3 regions of the Phreatobacter oligotrophus genome follow, and region 1 is predicted to be linked to each of the others. Evidence: predicted binding sites of a transcription regulator. Region 1 holds the regulator's gene; each other region holds the start of a gene.
The links. The regulator PhoB, encoded in region 1, activates phosphate uptake and scavenging genes when phosphate is short. The targets are predictions, from matches to a motif close to TGTCATNNANCTGTCAT.
Positions count from the first base shown of each region.

Region 1 (3,270 bases):
CCCTCGGCCATCGTCATGATCAGCCATGACCGGCGGTTCCTGGAAAACCTGTCGCGCACCACCGTCTGGCTCGACCGCGGCGTCACGCGGCGGCTCGAGAAGGGCTTTGCCCATTTCGAGGCCTGGCGCGACGAGGTGCTGGAGCAGGAGGAGAAGGAGCAGCACAAGCTCGACCGGCAGATCGCCCGCGAGGAGCACTGGCTGCGCTATGGCGTCTCGGCGCGGCGCAAGCGCAATGTCCGCCGCCTCGCCAACCTGCACACCCTGCGCAAGGATTTCCGCGAACACCGCAAGGCCGTCGGCACCGTGTCGATTTCGGTGAGCGATGCCGACCTGTCGGGCAAGCGCGTCGTCGAGGCGCGCGGCATCTCCAAGCATTTCGGCGACGGCGCGATTGTCGACAACCTCACCATCCGCATCCTGCGGGGCGACCGGCTCGGCATTGTCGGGGCGAATGGCGCGGGCAAGACCACGCTGGTCAAGATGCTGACCGGTGTGCTGCCCCCCGATTCAGGGTCGATCGAGCTCGGCACCAACCTCGCCATGGCCAATCTCGACCAGAAGCGCGACGAACTCGACCCGGCCATGCCGCTCGCCGAGGCGCTGACGCGCGGGCGCGGCGACTACGTGACGATCAATGGCGAGAACCGCCACGTCGTCGGCTACATGAAGGACTTCCTCTTCGCTCCCGAACAGAAGGGCACGCCGCTGGGTGTCCTGTCCGGCGGCGAGCGCGGCCGGCTGATGCTGGCGCGGGCGCTGGCAAGCCCGGCGAACCTGCTGGTCCTCGACGAGCCGACCAACGACCTCGACCTCGAGACCCTCGATCTCCTGCAGGAGATGCTGACGGATTTCCCCGGCACGGTGATCCTCGTCTCCCATGACCGCGACTTCCTCGACCGCGTCTGCACCTCGGTGCTGGTGAGCGAAGGCGCGGGACGCTGGATCGAATATGCCGGCGGCTATTCGGACATGGTGATGCAGCGCGGGGCGGGCGTCTCGGCCCGCACGGTGGAGAAGCCGAAGGCCGAGAGCGCCGCCGCTCCCGCGCCACGCACCGAGAAGCCGGCGGACCAGCAGCGCCGGAAGCTGTCCTTCAAGGACAAGCACGACCTCGACACCCTGCCCGCCCGGATGGAGGCGCTGCAGCGCGACATCACCAAGCTGCAGGCGATCCTCGCCGATCCCGGCCTCTATGCCCGCGACCGCGCCGCCTTCGACAAGGCGAGCGCCGCAATGACCAAGGCGCAGGGCGACTTGTCGGCGGCCGAGGACCGCTGGCTGGAGCTGGAGATCCTCAAGGAGAGCCTCGAGGCCTGACCGCCTCAGGCGGCGCCGCCGGCGAAGCGCTCGTTGAAGGAATAGCCCGAGCCGCGCACGGTGCGGATCGGATCCGCCTCCCGGCCGCGCTTCACCGCCTTGCGCAACCGGCCGATATGGACGTCGACCGTGCGCTCGTCGATGTAGACGTCGCGGCCCCAGACGCCGTCCAGCAGCTGCTCGCGGGTATAAACCCGGCCCGGCGACTGCATGAGGAATTCCAGCAGGCGGAACTCGGTGGGCCCAAGATTGATCTCACGGCCGGCGCGGTGGACGCGGCGCGTCTCGCGGTCGAGCTCGATGTCGCCGGACTTGAGGACGCTGGAGAGATGCTCGGGCTTGGCCCGGCGCAGCAGGGCGCGGATGCGGGCGAGCAGCTCGGGAACCGAGAAGGGCTTCACCACATAGTCGTCGGCGCCGGTGGCGAGCCCGCGCACGCGCTCGCCCTCCTCGCCGCGCGCGGTGAGCATGATGACCGGCAGGCGCTCCGTCTCCGGACGCACGCGGATGCGGCGGCAGAGCTCGATGCCCGAGAGGCCCGGCAGCATCCAGTCGAGCAGGACGAGATCCGGCACCGCCTCGCGCAACCGCACTTCGGCCTCATCGCCGCGCCCGACCACCTCGACCTGATAGCCTTCAGCCTCGAGGTTGTAGCGCAGGAGGACGGTGATCGGCTCTTCGTCTTCGACCACCATGATGCGTGCGGTCATCGCTCGCTCCGTTTCGTCGCAGGCCGTGCCCGTGCGGGGCTCACGCCACCGGAACCATGCTGATCGTGTCGAGCTTCGGGCGCTCGTCGACCAGGGCCACGCCATTGACCATGTAGTGGATGGTCTCGGCGATGTTGGTGGCGTGGTCGCCGATCCGCTCCAGGTTCTTGGCGCAGAACAGGAGGTGGGTGCAGGGACCGATGTTGCGGGGATCCTCGAGCATGTAGGTGAGCAGCTCGCGGAACAGGGAATTGTAGAGGGCGTCGATGTCGCCGTCGGCGCCCCAGACCTCGAGGGCGGCCGCGACGTCGCGCTGGGCATAGGCGTCGAGCACCTGCTTCACCCGCTCCATGGCGAGGCGGGCCATGGCGTCGAAGCCGCCGGTGACCTTCGGAAGCGACTGCGTGCCGTTCATGGCGAGAACGCGCTTGGCATTGCTCTTGGCGAGGTCGGCGATGCGCTCGAGGTCGGCCGCGATGCGCAGGGCGCCGACGATCTCGCGCAGGTCGATGGCCATGGGCTGGCGCTTGGCGATGATGAGGATGCCGACCTCCTCGATCTCGCGCTGCAGCGCATCGACCTGGCCATCGGCGGCGCGCACCTGCTGGGCGAGCGCGTGGTCGTTGCGCATGAGCGCATCGATCGACCCGACGATCTGCTTCTCGGCGAGCCCGCCCATCTCCGCGACGCGCTGGGCCAGGCCCTTGAGCTCATTCTCGTAGGCGCTGACGGTGTGTTCGGTCATGGCAGGCTCCAACAGCTGGCGGCCGGGTCGGTCCACGGCGACCGCGGGCCTCTTCTAGGCCCCTCCCGTGACGCATCAATGACACTTGTTACGCCGCGATTTCAATATGTTGACAGATTTACGACGAGCCGCCCTCAAACAGGGGCTGCGCCATCCGGCGGCGTGGCGGCGGCCGCCGTTTCATCGCTGGCGAGCTCCAGCCGGACCGTGAAGGCCGCTCCCTCCCCGGGCGTGCTGGCGATGGAGAGCTTGCCGCGGTGGCGGTTGACGATGTGCTTGACCAGAGCGAGGCCGAGGCCGGTCCCGCCCTTGTCGCGGCTCGATGCGACATCGACACGGTAGAAGCGCTCGGTGAGGCGCGGCAGGTGCTCGGCGGGAATGCCGGGACCGAAATCGCGAACGGTCACCACGGCCTCGGTCGGCCGGCCATCCCGTCCCTCGGCATCGAGCGAGACGACCACGCGGCCGCCGGCCCCGCCATATTTCACCGCGTTC
Region 1 is NZ_PZZL01000001.1:725,330-728,599, reverse strand. Features, by position in the region: gene C8P69_RS03645 (ABC-F family ATP-binding cassette domain-containing protein) at 1-1,320, shown strand, start outside; gene phoB (phosphate regulon transcriptional regulator PhoB) at 1,326-2,030, opposite strand; gene phoU (phosphate signaling complex protein PhoU) at 2,071-2,775, opposite strand; gene C8P69_RS03630 (ATP-binding protein) at 2,910-3,270, opposite strand, start outside.

Region 2 (3,270 bases), on a different contig from region 1:
TTCACCGGGGCCTCGACGAAGGCCTTGGTGAGGGCGGCCTTGGCCTCCTCGGGCAGCGAGGTCAGGTAGGCGACCGGCGAGCCGGCGATGAGGTCGGACTTGAAGATCATCTTGAAGTCCTCGGCCTTCACCATGCCCTTCGCCACCATGCGGCTGAGGTTGGAGTCGGTCTCGGAGTTCCACCAGTTGAAGGCGGCGTCGCAGGTGCCCTGCATGACGGCGGTCACGGCGTTCTCGTGGCTGCCGGCATAGACGACGCGGGAGAAGAACTGGTCGGGGGTGTTGATGCCGAGCTTCGACATGGCGAAGCGCGGCACGTTATTGCCCGAGGTCGAGTTGGGGTCGACGAGGCAGAGGTTCTTGCCGCGCAGGTCCTCGATGCGGGTCGCCGGGTTGTTGGCGCGCACATAGAGCACCGAATAGTAGCCGACCGAGCCGTCCTGCAGGACCTCGACCACGAAGGGCACCACGCCGCCATTGGTGACGGTGTGGGCGCGCACGTAGGACGACGGGCCGTAGAAGGCGAAGTGGATGTTGCCGGCGCGCTGGCCCTCGATGACCGCGGCATAGTCGTTGGCGACGCGCAGGGTCACTTTGGTGCCGAGCTCACGGGTCAGGTACTCGGTGAAGGGGGTGTAGCGCTCGACGGTGCCCGAGGCGTTTTCGGCCGGGATGACGGCGAAGACGAGCTCGGGGAAGCGGGTCTGCCAGGCGCCCTGGGCGGAGGCGGCGGCGGGCAGGAGCGGCAGGCCGGCAAGGCCGGCGACAAGCTGGCGGCGGTCGAACATGGGTCAGATCTCCGAACGGTCGGGTTTCAGGCGGGAACCGCGGCGGGCAGCGCCGGCGCGGGCATGGGAACGGGGGTATGGCCGTCGAGGACCTCGCCGGACTCGATGCCGTAGAGCTGGCGGGCGACGTCATCGGTGAGCGCGTCGGGCGCGCCGTCGAAGACGACGCGGCCCTGGGCCATGCCGACCAGCCGGTCGCAGTAGGAGCGGGCGAGGTCGAGCGAGTGGAGATTGCAGACGACGGTGATGCCGTAGTGCCTGTTGATCCGCTGCAGCGCGTCCATGACGATGCGGGTGTTGCGCGGGTCGAGCGAAGCGATCGGCTCGTCGGCGAGGATGATGCGCGGCTCCTGCACCAGGGCGCGGGCAATGGCGACGCGCTGCTGCTGGCCGCCGGAGAGGCTCTCGGCGCGCTGGGCGGCGAGCCCGGCAATGTCGAACTGCTCGAGGGCGGACAGGGCGATGGCCTTGTCCTCGGCGCTCCACAGCTTCAGCAGCGATCGGGCCTGGCCGACATGGTTCAGCCGGCCCATCAGCACGTTGGTGAGCACGTCGAGGCGACCGACCAGATTGAACTGCTGGAAGATCATGGCGCAGGACTGGCGCCAGTCGCGCAGCGCCGCGCCCTTCAGGCCGGTGACGTCCTGGCCTTCGCAAAGGATGCGGCCGGAGGAGGCGTCCTGCAGGCGGTTGATCATGCGCAGCAGCGTCGACTTGCCGGCGCCGGAACGACCGATCACGCCGATGAAGGCGCCGCGGTCGATCTCGAGGGACACATTGTCCACCGCCGTCATCGTGCCGAAGCGCCGTGTCAGCCCTTCGATCCTCAGCATGGCACACTCCCGGGACGGGCAGACGCCGAACGGACGCCCACACTCTCTCGGGTCGGCTCTAGGAGTGCTGCATTACAGTCGTGTGACAGTCCCCGGGTGGCGATTTGCCCGCGCTCCCAGAGCGAATACTGTGGACACTGTCATCACATCGTCATGTTGGCGTCATCCAAGGCAGCCTGCTGAAGCATTGACCACGGACGCCGCATCATGAGCCGCCTCGGCCTCGAGCCTTCCATCCACCCGACCGCCATCGTCCGCGACAGCCGCTTCGGCGCCTACACCGAGGTCGGCGCGCGCACGGTGATCTCCGAGACGGTGATGGGCGACTACTCCTACATCGTGCAGGACGGGCAGATCGACATGTCGACCATCGGCAAGTTCTGCTCGATCGCCTCGCATGTGCGCATCAATCCCGGCAACCACCCGATGGAGCGTGCGAGCCAGAGCCACTTCCTCTACCGGGCCTCGCGCTATTTCGACGGCGAGCCGGACGAGGCTGGCTTCTTCGACTGGCGGCGCTCCCATGCGGTCACCATCGGACATGACGTGTGGATCGGCCATGGCGGCGTGGTGCTCGCCGGCAAGTCGGTCGGAACGGGCGCGGTGGTGGCGGCGGGCGCCATCGTCACCAAGGATGTCGCGCCCTACACGGTGGTCGGCGGCAATCCCGCGCGGGTGATCAAGCGGCGCTTCAGCGAGGCTGTGGCCGAGCGGCTCATGGCGCTCGCCTGGTGGGACTGGGAGCACGAGCGGCTGCGGCAGGCCCTGACGGATTTCCGCACCCTGCCGGTCGAGGGCTTCCTGGAGAAGCACGGCGGCTGAGTCGCGGCCTTCGGGCGCAGCCGGCCTTCATTAAGCCTTGTTGTGCGGTGCAGCATTGATCCATGTCGTCGCCCCGCGACGCCGTGGACGGGAGAGTGCGGCGGTTCTCGGGTTCCGATGGTGCGGCCCGCGTCCTAGAGTGGCGCACGGCCTCTGCCCTGTCCCCCGACGGAGACCACGTTCCATGTCGCTTTACCGCCTCGACCGGTTCTTCGCCCCGCGCTCTGTCGCCATTGTCGGGGCGACGGACCGGCCGCATTCGATGGGTCAGGCGCTGATGGCCAACATGGCCCGGGCGGGCTTTTCCGGAACGCTCTACCCCATCAACCCGAAGCATCGCGTCGTCGGGGGCGTGAAAGCCCATGCGCGGCTCGCCGATCTTCCCGCACCGCCCGACCTCGCGGTCATCGCGACGCCGGGCGCGACGGTGCCGGGACTCGTCGAGGAGGCGGCACGGCTCGGCATTCCCGCGACCGTCGTCATCTCGGCGCTGGAGCGCGACGGCTATGAGCAGGCGAGCGGCCGTCTTGCCGGCGCCGTGCGCGACAAGGGCCTGCGCATCGTCGGGCCCAACTGCTTTGGCGTCATCGCGCCCCATGGCGGGGTGGATGCGAGCTTCTCCTCGCGCAAGACGCGGCCCGGTTCGCTCGCCCTCATCTCGCAGTCCGGCGCCATTGCCGCCGCACTGCTCGAATGGGCGGAGGTGCGCCATATCGGCTTCTCGGGGGTCGTCACCCTCGGCGACCAGCTCGACGTCGATACGGGCGACTGCCTCGACTATTTCGCCGCCGACTACCGGACCCGTGCCATCCTCGTCTACATCGAGG
Region 2 is NZ_PZZL01000005.1:245,823-249,092, reverse strand. Features, by position in the region: gene phnD (phosphonate ABC transporter substrate-binding protein) at 1-788, opposite strand, end outside; gene phnC (phosphonate ABC transporter ATP-binding protein) at 815-1,621, opposite strand; gene C8P69_RS13400 (LbetaH domain-containing protein) at 1,829-2,443, shown strand; gene C8P69_RS13395 (bifunctional acetate--CoA ligase family protein/GNAT family N-acetyltransferase) at 2,628-3,270, shown strand, end outside.
Region 2: the regulator PhoB is predicted to act here: its motif matches at 1,760-1,776, upstream of phnC (phosphonate ABC transporter ATP-binding protein).

Region 3 (3,270 bases), on a different contig from region 1:
CGCCACGGGGAAGGCCGCCACAGGCACGCCGGAGGCGAGCGCCTCCTGCATGACATTGCCATAGGTATCGGTCAGGCTCGGGAAGACGAAGACGTCGGCGCTCGCATAGATCTCGGCAAGCGCCTCGCCGGTGCGCGAGCCGAGGAACACGGCCTCGGGATGGCGCTGCTCCAGCGCCACGCGCTGCGGGCCGTCGCCGACCACCACCTTGGTGCCCGGCAGGTCGAGCGAGAGGAAGGCCTCGAGGTTCTTCTCTACCGCGACGCGGCCGACGCTCAGCATCAGCGGGCGCGGCCAGGCGACGGGCTCAAGGTCCCGTGGCCGGAACAGCCTTGAATCGACGCCGCGCGACCAGACCGACAGGTTCCGGAAGCCCCAGGAGGCGAGCTCGCGCCGCATGGTCTCGGTCGGCACCAGGGTGCGCGAGGCCGGCCCGTGGAAGTGGCGCAGCCAGGCATAGGTCAACGCTTCGGGGACGGGCGCGCGGGCCCGCACATATTCGGGATAGCGGGTGTGATAGCTCGTGGTGAAAGGCAGGCGCCGGGCCATGGCCCAGCGCCGCGCCGCATGACCGATCGGCCCTTCCGTGGCGATGTGCAGCGCGTCGGGGGCGAGGCGGTCGAGCCGCTCGGCGACCGCCGCCCCCGCGCCGATGGCAAGGCGAATGTCCGGATAGGTCGGCAAGGGCCAGCTCGGCAGGCCCTCGGGGGTGATAAACTCAACGCTGTGCCCCAGGGGGCCGAGCGCCGCCGCCGTTTCGGTCAGCGATCGGACCACACCGTTGATCTGCGGGGCCCAGGCATCGGTGGCGAGGGCGACGCGCATGGGCCTCAGGCCTCCACCTTGGGCCGCCCGGGCATGGCGAGCGGCGTCGGCACGAGGGCCGGCTCCTCCTCCGGCAGGCTTGCCGGAGAGGCGACCGGAACGGTCCAGCGGATGATCTCGAAGCGGCCGTCGTGACTCTCGGCGAGCGCGGTGCAGCTCTCCACCCAGTCGCCGCAATTCATGTAGCGGATGCCGAGCTGGTCCTTGATGGCGGCGTGGTGGATATGGCCGCAAATGACGCCGTCGACCTTCTGGCGGCGGGCCTCCAGCGCCAGCGCCTCCTCGAAGGCGCCGATGAAGTTCACCGCCTTCTTCACCTTCAGCTTGGCCCAGGCCGAGAGCGACCAGTAGGTCAGGCCGAGCCTGCGGCGGACGAAATTGACCCAGCGGTTGCAGTAGAGCGCGGCGTCATAGGCCCAGTCGCCGAGATGGGCGAGCCAGCGGGCGTGCATGACGACCACGTCGAAGGCATCGCCGTGGATGACCAGGTAGCGCTTGCCGTCGGCCGCCTCGTGGACGATGCGGTCCATCACCTCGATGCCGCCGAAATGCGTGCCGAAATAGTCCCTCAGGAACTCGTCGTGATTGCCCGGCAGGTAGATGAGGTGGCTGCCCTTGCGGACCATGCGCAGGAGCTTCTGCACCACGTCATTGTGGGCCTGCGGCCAGTACCAGCCGCGCTTCAGCTGCCAGCCGTCGACGATGTCGCCGACGAGATAGACGACATCCGCCTCGTTGTGGCGCAGGAAGTCGATCAGGAGTTGCGCCTGCGAGCCTCGGGCGCCCAGATGGACGTCGGAGATGAACAGGGCCCTGTGCCGCTTCACCGTCATGCGTGGCTCCGCCAGATCGTTTGCGGGGAGCCAGACCAGATTCCCGCTGCGCTTTTGTGACAGGTTGCCGGAGCGGCGCGAGACGCCTGCGACATCCTGTCGTCGAACTGTCGTCCGCCGCTGCTAGCGCTCCGCCCTCAGCCGCCCGGGATTCGGCCGGGCCTCATTGCCGGGAGGGCCGCATGGCCGGAGATCTCGATCGCCACACGATGGAACGCGCCTATGCGCGCTGGGCGCCGATCTACGACGCCGTCTGCGGCCCCATCTTCGAGAGCGGCCGCCGCGCCGCGACCGATGCTGCCAAGCGCGCCGGCCGCCGCATCCTGGAGCTCGGCGTCGGCACCGGCCTGTCCTTCCAGGACTACGGCCCGGACCACGAGGTCTATGGCATCGATCTCTCGGAACCGATGGTCGCCCGCGCCCGCGACCGCATGGCGAGCGGCGCCTTCCCGCATGTGAAGGACGTGCAGGTCATGGACGCCCATGACCTCGCCTTTCCCGATGGCATGTTCGACGCCATCACCGCGCAGTTCGTCATCACCCTCGTCGAGCGTCCCGAGCGCGTCCTCGACGAATGCGCCAGGGTGCTGAAGCCCGGCGGCGAGATCATCCTGGTCAACCATCTCTATTCCGAGAAGGGCCTCGCCGCCGCTGTCGAGCGCTGGTTCTCCAAGCACGCCCACGCTTTCGGCCTGCGCCCGGAATTCCCCTTCCACCGGCTCGAGGCCTGGGCGGCAAACCATGGCGGCATGGAGGTGGTGGAGCGCCGCCGCGTCGCCCTGTTCGGCGTCTACACGCTGGTCCGCTTCCGCAAGCGCACCGTCGCCGACGCCGCTCCGCAGGTCTTCGCCGCCACGGGCTGAGCGCCGACGTTGCCGATCGGCAACGGGTCGCGCCAGAGGACTTCGGCCAGCCCCGCGGACATTGATCCGCTGGGACGGAACGCCCATACAGCCTCCTGTCCGCCGCAGCTTCAGGAGGCCCCCATGCGCCGCTCCGTCAACGACGCCGCCTCGAAAAGCGCCGCCTCGCGCGGCCGCGCCGACGAGGCCGTCGGCGCCCTGCCGGAATGGGACCTGACCGCCCTGTACCGCGACATGGACGATCCGGCGATCGGCGAGGACCTGCAGGCCGCCGAGACCGAGGCCATGGCCTTCGAGGCCGCGTTCAAGGGCCGGCTCGAGGCCGTCACCCGCGGCCCCGGCGCGACCGCCGACCTCATGGATGCGGTGACGCGCTTCGAGCGGCTGGAGGACCGGCTCGGCCGCCTCGCCTCCTATGCCGGGCTCGTCTATGCCGGCGATACGACCGACCCGAAGCGGGTGAAGTTCTACGGCGACATCCAGGAGAAGATCACCGCGATCTCCTCCCACCTGCTGTTCTTCACCCTCGAGCTGAACCGCATCGACGACACGCTGCTCGACCAGGCCATCAGCCGCGAGCCGCTGGCGCGCTATCGGCCCTGGCTGGAGGACATCCGCAAGGACAAGCCGTTCCAGCTCGACGACCGGATCGAGAAGCTCTTCCACGAGAAGGCGATGACCGGCCGCGCTGCCTGGAACCGCCTCTTCGACGAGACCATGGCGAGCCTGCGCTTCGACGTGGACGGAGA
Region 3 is NZ_PZZL01000006.1:217,197-220,466, forward strand. Features, by position in the region: gene C8P69_RS15490 (glycosyltransferase family 4 protein) at 1-825, opposite strand, end outside; gene C8P69_RS15495 (UDP-2,3-diacylglucosamine diphosphatase) at 831-1,658, opposite strand; gene C8P69_RS15500 (class I SAM-dependent methyltransferase) at 1,841-2,521, shown strand; gene C8P69_RS15505 (M3 family oligoendopeptidase) at 2,645-3,270, shown strand, end outside.
Region 3: the regulator PhoB is predicted to act here: its motif matches at 1,756-1,772, upstream of C8P69_RS15495 (UDP-2,3-diacylglucosamine diphosphatase).